DNA from 2 places in the Priestia sp. YIM B13551 genome. Region 2 is predicted to be linked to the other one. Evidence: riboswitches for the same ligand, from Rfam matches in the RefSeq annotation. Region 2 holds a riboswitch; the other holds the start of a gene.

Region 1 (8,481 bases), on a different contig from region 2:
CTTCTGTATTAACTTTTTAACAACAAGGTGCGGAGACTCCAGCTCGCTATGTATTAATTCCTTAACATAGTGCTCAAATCCTTCTAGCACTATGTAACTTTCTTCGAACTCAAGCGCTGGTAAAACAGGGTCTTCATACAAACAATGCCATTTTACCGACTCACTGGCATAATGCTGCTTCACCCATTTTCTTTTGCCGGTAAATGCACCGCCGAATACGAAATGCATGCTCTTCTCTCCTTTGCCTGTTTGTATGATGTACACGCTACTGAAAAACCTTCTCCATAAGAAAAAGAAACATCCCAAAGCGACGCTGTCTGTTTAAAGTGGGATGCAAGTAAACGCAGTGGTCCGCCGTGTGAAACAATAGCAATGTGACGCAATTGCTGACTGGCCGCCAAATCGACCGCTTCTTCCCACGCTGCCCAAATTCGGTTTGAAAAGCTTGAGAAGCTTTCACCATTCGGAGGCGTATGTTCTGTCCAGTGATCAATCCAATTTCTATACGCCCGTATGTTTTTTAAATCTTCATACGTCTTCTCTTCCCAATCTCCAAAATGCAGCTCACGCCAATTTTTACTTTTAACCACCTGAGATTTTGGAAAAACAACTGCACTTGTTTCTAGCGCTCTTTTTAAGTCACTGGAAATAACGAGCTGAGGTTCTAGAAAAAGCTCTTTCAATTCATTTTTCCCTTCTATACTTAAAGGCGGATCACTCCACCCTATATATTTTTTCTGTTGATTTTCAAGCGTCATGCCGTGACGAATACATGTGATAACCAAAGAATTATCCATAAAAGCGTTTCTCCTCCTTCAATGGTTGCCCCTATAACATCTCCTGTTACGCCACCAAACTGCGAACGATAAAATCGTATCCAGAGCCATAGAAAACCGGCAAAGAAAAGAATAATGAATTTATTGTCCATAAAAATAACGAAAATAGCAACTAAGAATAGGCTCATGATGATAAATCCGTAAATAGACCGTTTGGTGACTCCTTTTTGAAAATATGCAGCCAGACCCGTCTCTTTAGCGGGCTTATCTCTCAACAACAAAAAGGCTGCTCCAATTCTTGGAAGCGTAAAGACAATTAAGCATGCCCAAATTGATAAAGAAGAAAGAGACACTAATTCATAGATCGCACTAAAACGCAGCAGCAGCAGAACCATAAGAGAAAGAATAGCAAAAGACCCAACGTGCGGATCACTTAAAATCTGCAGTTTTTTTTCCTTTGACTGATGAGAAAAATACGCATCGCTTACGTCCATCCAGCCGTCTAAATGAAGGCCACCCGTTAAAACAAGCGGTAAAAGCAAAACTAAAATACTATCAACAATCGTAGTGATAGGTGAAGATTGAAGCAGCTGTAAAAAGCTATAAAACATCAAGCCTAGTAACATACCAATCCAAGGCAGCACAAAAAGTGAGCGTGCCGTTCTTTTTTCAGTCCATTGAACGGTTTTAGCCAGTGGTAAGATCGTAAAAAACTGGAGAGAAATTCGTAGTATAGCTATCCATTCTTTCATATATCTACACATTCCTTTCCTTTTTTAAAACGATAAATTCCCGCTTCTACACAAATAGCCACATCTGCTTTTTCTACAATATACTGATGTAATTTCCCTAACATCTTCATATAGCTATATGTGGGCTCTTCTAATACGCCCGCTTCAAACAGTTCATTAGATACTAGCACAACCGGCTGAGACTGCGCAAACAGCTTATCGAGCGTTTCTATCATATGAAGAAAAACCGCTTGTTTCCCTTCTTTTGTTTGCCACCTTCTTTCTGTTAAAAAAAGCTCATTGGCAAGCCAATTCGTGACACAATCCAAAAGTATAGCATCATCACTTTGAAGATTTGGCAAAATTTGTTGTAAATTTACAGACTGTTCGATCGTTATCCAAGGCGTGTTCGCTGCTTGGCGTTCTTTTTGATGAAGCTGGATGCGTTTTTGCATTTCCTTATCTGTTTGCCTGCTTGTGGCAATATAAACAGCGCGCTTTGTACAAAAAGTTTGAACCATATTCTCCGCTCCACGTGATTTTCCGCTTCGAACGCCTCCGCTAATAAAGATGATCATATTTCATCGAGTCCTTGTTTGATTATTTTAAGTAAATAGTCATTTTCTTCTTTCGTTTTCACGGCCAAACGGATATAGCGTCCATTTAAAAATGGAAAGTTTTCAGTATGACGAGCTACCACGCCATGGCTTGCTAAATAGACAAGCCATTCGCGCGTTTTAATAGAAGACGGAACGCTGCAAAGATAATAGTTTGTTTGAGAAGGAGAAACCAAAAGCCCCCATTCCTTTAGTTGACTCAAGATCCGCTCCCGTTCTTGTTTAATATAATGTACGGTTTTTTTCACAAAATCTTTTTCATCCACACATATCATTCCTACTTGCTGCGACAATCCATTTACACTCCAAGGAGGCTGCTTTTTAGACATCTTGCTAATGATTTTTTCATTTGCCAAAATATAGCCAAGACGAAGCCCGGCAATATTAAACATCTTTGTCATGGAACGCACCACAATGATATGCTCATAATCCAGAATAAGAGAATCAAATGAAGGCTGATGTTCGACAAAATCAATGAATGCCTCATCAATTATTAAGTATGTACCATGATGAGCAGCAGCTTTTACTACTTTCATCCATTCCTCATGACTATACATAACACCCGTTGGATTATTTGGATGGCAAATCCACAGTACTTTTATGTCCGGAAGAATACTCATAATCAACTCTATATCCCAGCTCCAGCCATTTTCTTCAGCTAAAGGAACGTATGTCACTTCACATCCATAAGCTTTACTTGCCTGTTCATATTCAACGAAGGTCGGCTGTACAATCCCTGCTTTCTCTCCTGAAAATAACGAAGCAATAAGGAAAAACGCTTCAGCGGCGCCATTTGTAGGCAGCACTTGAGCAGCTGAAACATGATGATGAGCTGCAAGTTTATTTTTCAGCTCTGTTACTTGAGGATCAGGATAACTAAACGCTGCATCCTTGAATTCGTTCCACTTTTCGTGAAGCACAAGGGGAGCCCCTAAAGGATTTGTATTCACGCTAAAGTCTTTTATATGCGATAAATTCTCGGCCCCTATTGCTTTTAAAAAGACATTAGGATTAGCTCCATGTGTAGGTAATAGCACTAATAACTCCTCCTAACAAAAGATATAATAACCACGTAGCATAGACCGTCCTTTTCATAATGAAAACAGCTTGTTCAATATGACCGGCTTGCAGGGGAATGAGTGGTTCACCCATTTTTGCACGATTAGATTCTATGCCTTTATATGTATTAAGCCCGCCGAGTTGAATACCTAAAAGAGCAGCCACTGCGCTTTCCCCGTATCCGCTATTTGGGCTTGGATGCTTCTTAGCATCACGCTTAATCAAACTCGTTACATGCCCAAGAGAATACTGGCTTTTTACTACATTAACAGCCGTCATCACTACTGCAGTTAGCCGACTTGGAATATAGTTTAATACGTCATCGGTTTTTGCACTAAAGTAGCCGAACAGAAAGTAGCGGTCATTTTTGTACCCAACCATCGAATCACATGTGTTAATAGCTCGGTAAAAAAAGGCTAGGGCTCCTCCTCCTATAAATGCATAAAAAAGCGGAGCTGTAATACCATCACTTGTATTTTCAGCCACGGTCTCTACCGTCGCTCTGGCAATTTCTCCTTCTGACAAACGATCTGTATCTCGTCCCACAATCATACTTACTTCATATCTAGCTTTCTCCATATCTCCTAGCTGAAGCGGCTTTTGTACCTTATAAGCAGCTTCGCTTAAAGAACGAGTGGATATAGTAGTCGCAATCATTACGCCCTCTACTAAAACACCTGCTATAAAATCAACTCCGTACAAAGCATGGAGGAACAAAAAGGGAACAACTCCTGCTAGCACAGCCATACTTATCACAAGAAGCAATCCTTTGAATCGTTTTCCTACACCTTTATTTAATCTGGAATCCATCCAATAAATCCACTTGCCAAACCAGCGAACGGGATGCGGCCAATTTTCGGGGTCGCCTATCATTCGGTCAATTAGTAAAGCAATCGTCATGGCCGTCATGTGTGCAATTATCGCTTGTGTAATACTCATTTTTTCACCTCTTTCCCTTAAGTCCCTGCTCTAAGCTTATTTTCACCAGCTTGGCTACCGCTTGACCTAAAGCGGTCATAGAGCCTGCATATTCATATAATGGTCCTTGCTGAGACGCTGCAACTGAGATGCTGTCCGTAGATGTTCCCGTAGCAATCGTCTTTGTAGCTGGATCTATGACCCCCAGCTGTGACAGCGTTTTTGTTTTAGCTTCTGTGGCCGCAATAAAAAGCTGTAAAAACGCAGCATCCGTAAGCGTACCTTCCACGAAAAAAAACATATTAATTGTACCGGGAGAGGAATAGAACGGGACAGCTTCGTCAGCTGTAATATCTACTGCGTTTCCTACTCCAGCCGTTATCACGGAAGCTACTCTTACTCCGTAGCCTTCATAACAGTAAACCGCTCTTTCTTTTAACCAAACGGCTGTCATCAACCCTACGATTTGCTCATGGCGTACATTTTCTTTCATCAAATATTGCTCATACTCCATAGAAGGAGTATCTGAATAATAGTCTTTGTGAACAAATCGATTGTAAAAGGTGTCCGTTTCCGTAATACCTGTTCCTAAAACCCCTGAGCTGTATGTTTTATAAGAAGTCTCGGTTTTCATGATTAAAAGCTCAGGCCGTTCTTCAATTTTAAGATGTGAAAAGGGACCAATCCCCTTTTCAATTCGAACTGGAATATGGTCCCTCTTCTTATTTATTGTACACCTCAGGGTATACTGCTTTTGCTAAGTCCTCTAAGCCATCTACAATACGAGGTCCTAAGCGGTTGATTTTGTTTTGATCAACCTTCTCGATGTTACCCTCTTTTACAGCAGTCATGCTGCTCCAAGCGGGACGCTTCATAATCTCATTTTTGTCTGCATCATACGTTGCGATAATAACGTCAGGGTTTAACTTAACAACTTGCTCTTCAGAAAACTTAACCCAACCCTTTTCACTACCCGCTACGTTATCAGCACCGATCATAGTAAGCATTTCGTTCATGAACGTACCTTTTCCTGTTGTATAAATCTCAGGAGCTCCTGATACCTCTATCCATACTTTTTTACGATCTTCTTTTGAAATCGTTTTTGCTTTTTTCTCAATTGAAGCTACTTTTTCTTTCATGTCTTTAATTGTTTGATTAGCTTCTTTTGTTTTACCTGTTAATTTACCGATTTGCGTAATAGAATCATAAACCGTATCAAACGTTGTTGAATCTTTTACAACAAATACCGGAATACCCGCACTTTCAATTTGTTTAAATACTTCATCCGAAACGCCCATACTTGAAGCGTGTGCCAGCACTAAATCAGGATTTAAAGCAATAACTTTTTCTGCATTAACGTTCATATCTCCTACCTGCGCTTTTTTCTTTACGCTTTTAGGATAATCATCGTTGCTTGTAACACCGACTAATTCTTTTTCAAGGCCAAGGGCATATACAATCTCCGTATTACTTGGCATTAATGAAACAATTTTCTTAGGCTGTTTTTTCAACGTAATTTCTTTATCACGCGCGTCTTTTACCTTTACTGGAAATGCAGCTTGTGACGTTTGTGCCGTATCTTGCTTCGTTTTTTTATCACTGTTGCTTTGGCTGCCTGCACCGCATGCAGCAAGTACGATGACTAACAGTGCAATAATGGAATACGAAAGCCATTTTTTCATCTAAATACTCCCCCTATATATTGTTCATTGTGAATACGAAACCTCCACGTTAAAGAAAAAGCAAATGATCATGCAAAAAGCAGCGCTATCCCGTTTTTCCGCTTTGACTATGTATACTGCTCGCCGGCAGCTTCAAAATAAAAAAGCTTTACTTTCAATTGAAAGCAAAGCAGGTAACGTCAAGATAAGCAGGAAAAGAATCCGTTCACTATACTTGATATGTATGTTCATTACCCTGCTTCACCCTTCCTCGAAGGTTTCACAGCTAACAATAAGGCAGGTCTCCTGACTTACGCACAAAGCGCTTACAGTGGCGGGACCGCGCTGGTTTTTCACCAGACTTCCCTTTTCACTCAATCTTTAAATTGAGACCTTATTGCTTTACGATTATTCACTTGTCCTAGTATACCCCACTCATGGAAAAATGGAAATAGCCATTCTCACAAAAAAAGCTGCGAGAATGCTCTCGCAGCTTAAGGAATTAAAGAGTTGCTAAAAATTCACGGACCGCTTCAGGCGTTTTAGCATTTGCACTGTGCAAGTGTGCAATTTTTTCACCGTTTTTATATACAAGAAGAGAAGGAATACCCATTACATTGTTTTCAGCAGAAAGTTCTTCAAACTCATCCTTGTCAATTTTAAACCATGCTTTATCTGTATTTTCGTCAACGATTTCATCAATGAACATATCCAAACGTTTGCAATCAGGACACCACGTTGTCGTAAAAATCCCAACGCTTAGTGTTTCGTTCTTAATTTGTTCGCGAAATTGTTTTTCTTCCGTAAATTGTTTCATTGTGTTACCTCCAGCATCTATTCGTTCCTTCTCACTATTCTATGGTAAGAAGTCTGACTTCATTATAAACGATTTTTTTATCGTTGTGCTAATGTTTCAGCTTATTTAGACCATAACGGTTTTAGACGTAAAAAAATGCTAGCTTAAAAAAGCTAACATTTCGAAATCGTAGAATGTTGTGTCTATTATCAGCTAAACCATTTAGGCGGCATGTTTCGGTTCCAATAAATTTTCCCTAAATCATAATGCTTTTGAAAATTATCTGCAGCCGCATGATAGTGAAAATTAAACCAGTATCCATCTTTTGGAGGATTTTCACGCCGTACGTGAAACCGTATTAAGTCCTGACCGGTCTCCCGGTCATATACATGGAAAATCTTTTCACCATAGCCAGCAGCAGGATGCTCGCTTATCTCGAGATTCTGAATTGACTGTTCACGTTCAGTGCCAATGTCGGTCAGCACTTCTTCAATTTTAGGTAACACTGCTTGACGAAATTCATCTTCAATGACAGGCCCAATTTTTGTTCCGAATTTTTCCACTGACTGTTTTTCAGCTGATTCCATTGCATACGTAACAAATGATGAAACGTCTTCATATTTTGGTTCTTCATATGGCAAATGAATATCTTCTATAACAGCTGTGACAGGAGTTGTTTCTCTTACATACCCTGCTTTATGTTGCTTGTCCGCTTTTGCATCATCAACGTATAAATATTCTGGTGGAGTGACAAGCCCAAATGTAAATACTGTAATAAATACAACTAGCATTCTTTTTATCCATCTAGGCATTCGTATCTTTCCTTTCTCATCTTTTCCCATATGGTCTTTTCATATCGTAAAATTCATTGTTATAACTCACTAGGTATTGTAACATACTTATTAATTTTTTACCTATATTTGCTTATTCATTTATGCTGCCTACGGGCATTCGAAGACTTTTTAGTTAGCACCTTCCTTCTTCTGTTTGAGGTTGTCACACCGAGCGGAAACCTATACAAGATATTCCTTTTTTGCTGGATGCTTAAACACAAAAGTATTTTTATGTTCAAAAATATATCATACTTTTATGAACTTTAGATGAAATTCATAAAAAAAACTTCCAAAACTTTTTAATTCCTAAAAGGTTTTGGAAGTCTTTTCAATGATCGGAATCCATTTTACTTTTTTGTTTATTATTGTATATCAATTGTCCCGTAATGAAATTTTGATGTTTTTCGTTTTTGTACGGTAAATCCATGTTCTTCAAAACGACTGCTTTTCCAATGATCTTTTAGCACGATCTTTTGTTTGGCTACTCTTTTTGCTTCTTGTATAGCCATTGGCGTCAGCGTAGTATACAGTGCTATTGCTTTAATACCGTTAATTCCATTCGATTCATCAATTTGCTCTTGAAACATAGGATCAAAGTAGACAACATCAAAAGAATTATCTTCACAACACGCCAAAAACGATTCAAAATTTTGATGAACCACGTTTATACGCTTCATTGCATCGTTCAACTCTTGTACGTCACTTTCCCAATTTAAAAGTCCTTGTTTGACTAAATAAGCTACATAGCGGTTGCCTTCTAGTCCGACAACTTTCCCGCTTTTCCCTACCGCTGCGCTCGCCATCATACTATCCGATGCAAGACCAAGTGTACAGTCAAGCACGCTCATTCCTTTTTCTAAACCAGCAGCTTCAATAAACGGATCACGTTCTCCGCGCAGCCATCTCTTCACTCTAAACATAGCGGAATTTGGATGAAAAAAAATAGGTTCCTCTTCGTTTTGAACGTGCAACTCTACTCTATTCTTACCGACAACCAGCACGTCTGCAGCTTGAAGATTCTGAAGATCTGCAACGGATTTCTTCTCTCTTACTACAAAAGGTATACTTAAATCAGCGGCTACTTGTTTGG
Region 2 (8,481 bases):
TCAAAAACATGTCTGAGGGAGTAAAAATTTTAGGCACAAAAACGCTTCCTTGTGAAGTGACACAGCTGTCTAAGTATGAGTTTCAAATTATTTTAACACAGGGTTTAAATCGTCAAATTCGCCGTATGTGTGAAGTGCTCGGATATGAAGTATACCGCCTTCAGCGCACGCGTATTATGAATATCCATTTAAACAACTTACCTGTTGGGCAATGGAGAGATTTAACGAAAAAAGAGCGTACGCAGCTATTCAAAGAATTAGACTATGAACCTAAAGAGTGGTAAATAAAAAGACACCAGCCTGTTAGACTGGTGTCTTTTTTATTCGCATACAACTACTTGTCTAGAAAATACGCTTTTGCGCGCTACGCAGCGATCTGAAATAGAAAAGCCAGCTTCATGAATCATATGGTCAATCGTATCTACTGTAATCACGACTACTTTATCCGCAAAGCGGCGAGCGTGTTTTAAAATAGAAAGCTGATCTTCAGGCGTCGCGTGGGTGTAGAGATTGTAAGGCATGTCGATGATAGCTACATCATAGTGAGTTGTAACATCTGAAATCGGTCCAGTTTTGACATCACCGCTTAAGCCGAAATGCGCAATATTTTCACGAGATCCGTCGGTCACAAGTGGATTGATATCGCGTCCTACAATATCAATGCCCATTGAAAGGGCTTCTACAAGGACTGTACCGATACCGCAGCATGGATCAATCGCTTTGATTCCTTCAGGGTTTGGAACGGCAATGTTAGCTACAGCTCTTGCAAGGCGGGTACTGAGTGCTGTAGAGTATTCACGCGGTTTCTTCAAATGATGCAGCCATACCGCTTCGCTTTTTTGATATTTCCCAAAATACCAGCGTCCTTCAAATGGAACAATGCCAAACAAATGGTCAGGGTTATGCAAGTCTGCTTCTGCTACAAAATGCCAACCCACATCACGTTCAATAGCACGCTGACCTTTATAACTTATTTTTTGATCTTTTTCCAAGTCATTAATTTTCATGAAAATGAGTTTAAATGTTTTGTCTCCAAGGTCAATATCTTCTACTTGTTTACAAATATCTGCAAGGTCATCTGATTCATACATAATATCTAATCGCTCTTTGATAAAAGGGCTTCTGCTTGGATCAAGTTTAACGGCACTTTTTATGATAGGTTTCTCAGTTTCAATTTCAAAAAGAGAGCGTCTCTCTAATTGACATAGTGAGAGTTCCTCTTCGCTGCATGCGTATGTGTAGATATACTGAGGCAGCTGCGTATGGTTATTCAATATCGTATCATCCTTTATCGTATCTAATTATCCTTCTTCTCAAACAATAGCGAGAAAAGAAGAGAAAAGCAACGAATTTAAATATATTTGCCCGTGAATACTAAATTGAAGCGCTACATAGTCCACTTATTTGACAAAACATGCTAAAATAACTGGTGATAACCTGCATGTGCTGCTGTCTATACAAAAGAACTGGATCAAGGTTTCTCAAAAATCATTTACACACTGCTGACATTTTGATGAATAGGAGAGGCTACGTGATGTCTAAAAGTGATCATGAAAAGCAACAGATGAGTCGGGCTGATATGAAAAAACAAGCCAAAACATCCTCGCAAAACCTTGTGATGAACGTACTCATTGCCATTGTATCTGTATGTATTTTAGCTCTTATTATAAATGTTTTTGTACTAATGAAATGAGCCGTTATGCTGCTCATTTCTTTTTATTAGGTTCAGCTTTTATTGAAGCGTTTGAGGTCTCTTTCACTAGAGAGCACATTGTGAATAGCATATCTTTTTTTAACAAATGATAGTTGTGATATGATGAAGCAATAATACATTAGACAAAAAGCTGGAGGTTACTTAGTATGCCATTACTTAGATTTGATGTAATAGAAGGAAGAGATGAAAAAGAGTTAAAAACATTACTAGACGCTGCTCACCGAGCGATGCTAGAAGCCTTTGGCGTCCCGGAGCGCGACCGTTATCAAATTGTACATCAGCATCCTGCTCATGAAATGATTATTGAAGATACAGGTCTTGGCTTTGAGAGAAGCAAGGATTTGGTTATTATAAGTGTAACGAGTAAACAGCGGACAGAAGAGCAAAAGCAAGCTCTTTACAGATTAATTGTAAAAGAGCTTGGAGAGAGCTGCGGCATTCAGCCAAACGACATTATGATTTCGATTGTTGAAAACGGTAATGCTGACTGGAGCTTTGGCATGGGAGAAGCTCAATTCTTAACTGGGAAATTATAAAACGGTTTATTATCTAGAGAAGCCCTTATTTCTAAGGGCTTTTTCTCATTTTGTCTATAAAAATATTATTCTCTTAGTCACATCTTACTCAAAATTAAATACAGACATCTGTCAAATGAATGATACAATAAGCTTATATGCCATTTTGAGTGGAAAAACCATAAAAGAGTTCGGCGTACTAATTTTAGAACAACAATAAATTTACATAAAGATGTAAAGATTTAAAGGTTAAAAGAGAAGTGTATAAAATCTGTAAAACAAAAGAACAGTTACGCGTTAAACATAGGAGTAAAAGGTTCTTCACGTGTTTTTTCGGATAATAAGAGAAAGTAATTTTGATCATTGAGGAGGAACTTAGAATGTTTGGATTTGATGCAGGTGTATCGCCACTAGTGCGAATTAAAGTAATTGGGGTCGGCGGTGGAGGAAATAACACCGTTAACCGTATGATTGAACACGGTGTACAAGGAGTAGAATTTATCGCCGTTAATACGGATGCTCAGGCGCTTAACTTATCTAAAGCAGATGTGAAAATGCAGATTGGTGCGGCCTTAACGCGAGGATTAGGTGCAGGAGCTAATCCAGAAGTGGGAAGAGAAGCAGCCGAAGAAAGCAGAGAACAAATTCAAGAAGTACTGCAAGGCGCAGATATGGTATTCGTAACAGCTGGTATGGGCGGAGGAACCGGTACTGGAGCAGCTCCGGTTATTGCCCAAATTGCCCGTGAACTAAATGCTTTAACAATTGGAGTAGTCACTCGCCCGTTCAAGTTTGAAGGAAATAAACGTACGAAGCAAGCAGTAGGCGGTATTACTGCGATGAATGAATCGGTAGATACCCTTATTGTGATTCCAAACGACCGCTTGCTTGAAATTGTCGATAAAAAGACGCCTATGCTTGAAGCATTCCGTGAAGCAGATAATGTTCTTCGCCAAGGTATTCAAGGTATTTCAGATTTAATCGCTGTTCCGGGGCTGATTAACCTTGACTTTGCTGATGTAAAAACAATCATGTCTAATCAAGGATTTGCGCTTATGGGTATCGGACGAGCTTCCGGATCAGACCGGGCAATTGAAGCAGCGAAAAAAGCGATTTCTAGTCCGCTGCTAGATGCATCGATTGATGGAGCAAGAGGCGTGCTGTTGAACATTACGAGCGGCAGCAGCTTGAGTCTTTACGAAGTACAGGAAGCAGCAGATATTGTCACGTCTGCTTCTGATCAGGACTTAAATATGATTTTTGGGTCCGTGATCAATGAAGATTTAAAGGACGAAATGATGGTAACCGTTATTGCCACTGGATTTGATGATGAAGATGTTTCACCATCAGCTTCTACTTCTAGAGTTTCAAGAGCACGCTACTAAATTAAATAACCAGCTTTTATGGTGGCAATTGTTTTTCAATTGCCTTAAAAGGGAATCCGGTGCAAATCCGGAGCGGTCCCGCCACTGTAACAAGGAGCCTTATGTCAAAAAAGCCACTGTCTATTTAGAGACGGGAAGGCGGTATAAGGCAGTGACTTGAAGCCAGGAGACCTGCCATAAATCGCAGCACACAATAACCTACGAGGATAGGGAGGTGTTTTGGCAGAACCAAAAATAGGATAAACAAGGGATACGTTTATCTGAATTTGTTGTGAAGACAAGCACTTCTTTTTAGAAGTGCTTTTTTGTGTATTAAAATAGAAGGTGGAAAAATCAATGATAAATAATAAAAAACTCGTATCTATGATATTTCTTGTGTTACTTTGCCTCACTGCTTGCGCTCCTAATGAAGAGAGCATAAGTATAAAAGAAAGAAAGAAAACGGATAAAAGTGTGACGTTTTTATTTAATTTTACATCTGCAACGCTTGATCCTCATACGGATGATAATTATACAGCAGTTCGTGCGGGAGTAGGGGAGACGCTTGTTAAAATCAGCAATGATTTAAAAATAAAGCCCTGGCTTGCTGAAAAGTGGGAAACGAAAGATAACGGTCTTACGTGGACATTTACGATAAGAAAGAACATTACGTTTCAAAATGGCAAAGCGCTAGATGCAAATGCCGTTAAGTCTTCTCTTCAAAGAACGATAGATCAAAGCTATGCGATGAAAAACGCTTTAAATATTAAAGAAATGAAAGCGAACGGTCATGCGCTGACAATTACATTAAAAGAACCAATGCCTAAATTTCCTTCTGAGTTAGTGCATCCAAACACAGCTATTATAGATGTTGATGTTTCTAGTATAGCTAAGAAGCCCATTGGCACAGGGCCATTTCACGTTTTGACTTTCGATCAAGGAAATCAAGTGAAGTTAGAAAGATATGAACATTATTGGAATGGGAAAGTAAAATTGAAAAATGCGATCTTTGCATTTAACGAAGATGCTAATGCGCGAGTTGCGGCTCTTCAGTCCGGGACAGCCGATATTATTTATCGCCCGCCTTTAGAAAGCTTGAGCACTTTACAAGCGAATTCGTCTTTCAAAGTAAGTGGAGTACCTAGTGTGCGTACTCATTTATTGCTTTATAATCAAACCAATGACGCATTAAAAGACGAAACTGTAAGAAAAGCTATCGATACCTTACTGAACCGGAAAGAAATTGTCAGCAGCATAATGAACAATCAAGCGGCAGCGGCTCGAGGTCCATTTTTACCCCAATTTCCTTTTGCTGATAATACTGCTAGTGAGACAAAAGGAATAGCATATGCTAAAAAATATTTAGAGAAAGCAGGCTATCAACTCAAAAATGGCAAAGTAATCAAAAATGGAAAGCCATTATCCCTCTCTCTTGTCACATACAGCTCATTGCCAGAACTTCCTTTGATTGCTCAGCTTATACAGTCTAATGCGAAAGAGTTAGGAATTAATATTAAGATTCACCTAGTTGAAGACAGCGATGAATATGTAATGGCAAAAGATGATTGGGATTTAGCATTGTACAGCCTTATCACAGCACCTAGAGGGGATGCCAGCTATTATTTAAGCACGAACTATTTGCCGGGCGGTGGTTTAAATGCCAGCCGGATTAATGACGATACGCTAACAAAAATGATAGAACAGTTAAATTCAACAGTAGATGACGCAAAACGAGATCAGCTAGCCAAGCAAGCAACCGCTTTGATTAATGGGGAAATGCTGACGTCATCGATTGTACATCCAAACATTGTTGTTGCTTATAATCAAAAAGTGAAAAACTGGACAACAAATCCAAGCGAGTATTATATGCTGACTCAGCATTTAGACGTAACGCCATAGTCAATATCGTTGTTCCTATAGGAAAAAGAGAAAGGATACAATGATAGATAAAAGGATGTGACAGTAAACGTGCAAGAAGTACAAATGTATCAAATTAAAGAAGTAAAAGAAAAGGATGCTGAAGTGATTCAGTTTGTCATGAATATGCGGAATGAGCTATTTCCTATGCTGGAAAAAAATCAGCTTTCTGTGGATTTGCTTCATTTTAATGAACATTATGTTCAAGCGAAAGGCGCTGCTTTTTTTGCAGCTGTCACGGAAAATCAACAAGTAATTGGAACAATTGGTTTATACGCTTACGATGGAAGGTTTCATGCATTAAAAAAGCGATATGAACATAAAACTGCAGCCGAGATTGTAAAATGCTATGTCGATCCAGCATACCGGCGTCTAGGCATTGGACAGCAGCTGTTAAAGGCAGTGGAACAATTTGCTCAAAATCATTTTTATGACACGTTGTATCTGCATACTCATCCTTTTTTACCGGGGGCTATCCCATTCTGGATTTCACAAGGTTTTATCGAAAGGCTTGCTGAACAGGATGAGCCATGGAATACGCTGCATATGGACAGAAAAATACAACCGGTCGTAATGTAACGATATTATACAGTAATTACCATGGAATCTAGATAAGAGCTCATGCTATAATGAACGTACTTACATTTATAGCCTGTAGGGCAAGTCCTTACAGAAAAGAACCACGTTTCGAATTGGCTGAAACGTGGTTTTTTTCTATGAAAAACAAATAACAAAATATTTTTGAAAATATATATGAAATCGCTTTCAAAATAATGAAATATATTATATAATTACTAGTGTTGTGTTGTACTTTGTTAGTGTTAAATCAATATCCTACATGTGTGAGCCGATTGCCTTATGGTAGTCGGCTTCCTTTTTTATGGTAGAACTCTAAAGGGAAATAGCATTTGTTAAAATGGCTGTAATTGTCATGACAATAGTTGTCCCAAAGGCCCACTTGAAAAGAAACTTTTGATGCTCGCCGAAATCTACTTCAACCAATTAATTTATATTATAGCATTAGAATTAATGTTAAAGTTTGGAATTTTTAAATAAGATAGCTTCAACCTAAAACTAAACCAGCCGCCTTATAGGCGACTGGTTTAAGCTAGGTCAGCTGTTATGGACTGCTTTTGAAGGTGATCAGACAGCAGGCTGTAAGCAATAATTTTCTTTTTATACTGTTTTACGACATCGACATGATCATCATAACTGTATACGCATAATCGAACATCTTTTTTTCCTTTTTTCGTATCGATAACCAGTGGAGTTTCACTGTCTTCTAGGTGTTTATAATAGTCCTTATTTCCTTCATGGACATAATATTGTTTTAAAAATGTTGCTTTATTAAAATAATCAATCACTTGCATTTTGTCTTTGCCTTCTAAATGTTTCCCATCAACTGTGACAGTAACGTTTTGATCATCAAGTGTTGGGTGTAATTGAAATTTAGTCATAAGCCATTTGACCACTGGAGTTGGAAGACACGTTACTAATATTTTGAGTGCACTTACAAGAATGATGGAAAGTAATACAATCCACGTCATAGTTAATCATCTCCGCTATAGTTTAAATGAAATAAGATTACATACTTATTTTACCACAGAGAACATGAGTACTTTTTGTACATTATGTGAACCTTCCTTAGTGAAAAGATGTATATGAAATGCGTTTATTTATGCACATTTAGGGAAATATAGAATTATAACAAATACTACATATAAAAAAAGGAGAAAAAATTATGTTGTGGACGATTATTGGACTTTTATTTATTTTTTGGTTATTAGGATTAGTTTTTCATATTGGCGGCGGCATCATTCACATTCTTCTTGTCATTGCAGTGATTGTGCTAATCGTAAAACTTGTGAAACGAATTTAGATATAAAAGGCCTTTCCTTAGGGAAAGGCCTTTTATGTGGAGAGATTATAAAAACAAGACGTATTTTGATATAAAAAATCATATGCTTCCGTTCCAGAAACTCCTTTGAGACGTGCTATTTCCTCAACGGACTGATGTATCATTGATGGAACCGTTGTCTGGTTTTGAAAAGGTCCTTCAAATGGCCACGGACCATCTGTTTCGACCATCAAGTAGTCAAGAGGGTATTCCATGGCAAGCGCTTGGATTTTAGGCTTATATACAATATCAGGTGTAACTGAAATATAGTAACCGTTGTTTTTCATTCGTTCAACGGTTTTTTTAGCTCCTTTGAACCAGTGGAAGTGAGCTTTAGACACGGAATGTTTTTCTAGTAAGTCACACACAATTTCAGCGTCTTCATATACAGCGTGAAGAATTAACGGTTTTCCCCACTTTTTTGAATGAATAATAAAAGCTTCAAGCAGCTCCAAATAGGGCTCTAGAGAAAGAGTATAGGTCTGATTTAAGTAATAAGGTAGACCAACCTCACCAACAGCTATCATTTCTTCATTGTTTTGATCAATCCAGGCAAACAGCTCCGCTAATTCATTTGAAGAAGGCAGTATTTGTTCAGGATGAAATCCGTAGGCTGGTTTCACACAGGAATACAATTGGCTGATTTTTTGATTAAGTTGGCAAGACTGTAATGTGGAAGATACAGAAATAAGCGCTTGTAACGAAGGATCCTTCTCTATTATGTCTTTCCAGCTTTTCGGTTCATATTGATCGAGGTGAATATGAGCGTCAATGATTTGTTTCATAAATATCGCTCCTTTCAGCCCAATTTGTTTAGAAATAATACGTAAGAAAATGTATGCTTCTGTTAGGCTTCCATCTTATTTTTTATGTGTTTTTTGTTCCCCCATTTAGTAATAGATGAAAACGTATAAACAATAAGAGCTAACCAAATAAAACTAAAAGCAATAACATGAGCTTTTGTTAGCGATTCATGGTATAGAATTACTCCTGCTAGCAGAGATAAGGTTGGTGAAATATATTGAAGAATACCAAGCATTGATAATGATACTTTTTTAGCACTTTTTGTGAATA

What was found. A riboswitch is a leader RNA that binds a small molecule or an ion and turns the genes downstream of it on or off. The one in region 2 is predicted to bind cobalamin.
Region 1: another riboswitch for cobalamin. It lies ahead of ACFX4N_RS04615 (ABC transporter substrate-binding protein); the one in region 2 lies ahead of nikA (nickel ABC transporter substrate-binding protein).

The regions. Positions count from the first base shown of each region.
Region 1 is NZ_JBHZOX010000001.1:883,552-892,032, forward strand. Features, by position in the region: gene ACFX4N_RS04580 (bifunctional adenosylcobinamide kinase/adenosylcobinamide-phosphate guanylyltransferase) at 1-228, opposite strand, end outside; gene ACFX4N_RS04585 (histidine phosphatase family protein) at 180-797, opposite strand; gene cobS (adenosylcobinamide-GDP ribazoletransferase) at 755-1,528, opposite strand; gene ACFX4N_RS04595 (bifunctional adenosylcobinamide kinase/adenosylcobinamide-phosphate guanylyltransferase) at 1,525-2,085, opposite strand; gene cobD (threonine-phosphate decarboxylase CobD) at 2,082-3,161, opposite strand; gene cbiB (adenosylcobinamide-phosphate synthase CbiB) at 3,136-4,122, opposite strand; gene ACFX4N_RS04610 (adenosylcobinamide amidohydrolase) at 4,127-4,735, opposite strand; gene ACFX4N_RS04615 (ABC transporter substrate-binding protein) at 4,824-5,783, opposite strand; cobalamin riboswitch at 6,042-6,174, opposite strand; gene ACFX4N_RS04620 (thioredoxin family protein) at 6,265-6,579, opposite strand; gene ACFX4N_RS04625 (YpjP family protein) at 6,768-7,370, opposite strand; gene ACFX4N_RS04630 (class I SAM-dependent methyltransferase) at 7,754-8,481, opposite strand, start outside.
Region 2 is NZ_JBHZOX010000008.1:98,934-107,414, reverse strand. Features, by position in the region: gene rluF (23S rRNA pseudouridine(2604) synthase RluF) at 1-284, shown strand, start outside; gene ACFX4N_RS26210 (TRM11 family SAM-dependent methyltransferase) at 321-1,274, opposite strand; gene ACFX4N_RS26205 (hypothetical protein) at 1,535-1,693, shown strand; gene ACFX4N_RS26200 (tautomerase family protein) at 1,861-2,250, shown strand; gene ftsZ (cell division protein FtsZ) at 2,610-3,614, shown strand; cobalamin riboswitch at 3,617-3,808, shown strand; gene nikA (nickel ABC transporter substrate-binding protein) at 3,951-5,492, shown strand; gene ACFX4N_RS26185 (GNAT family N-acetyltransferase) at 5,562-6,089, shown strand; gene ACFX4N_RS26180 (YfmQ family protein) at 6,614-7,057, opposite strand; gene ACFX4N_RS26175 (lmo0937 family membrane protein) at 7,252-7,389, shown strand; gene ACFX4N_RS26170 (TatD family hydrolase) at 7,422-8,192, opposite strand; partial or broken gene rarD (EamA family transporter RarD) at 8,255-8,481, opposite strand, start outside.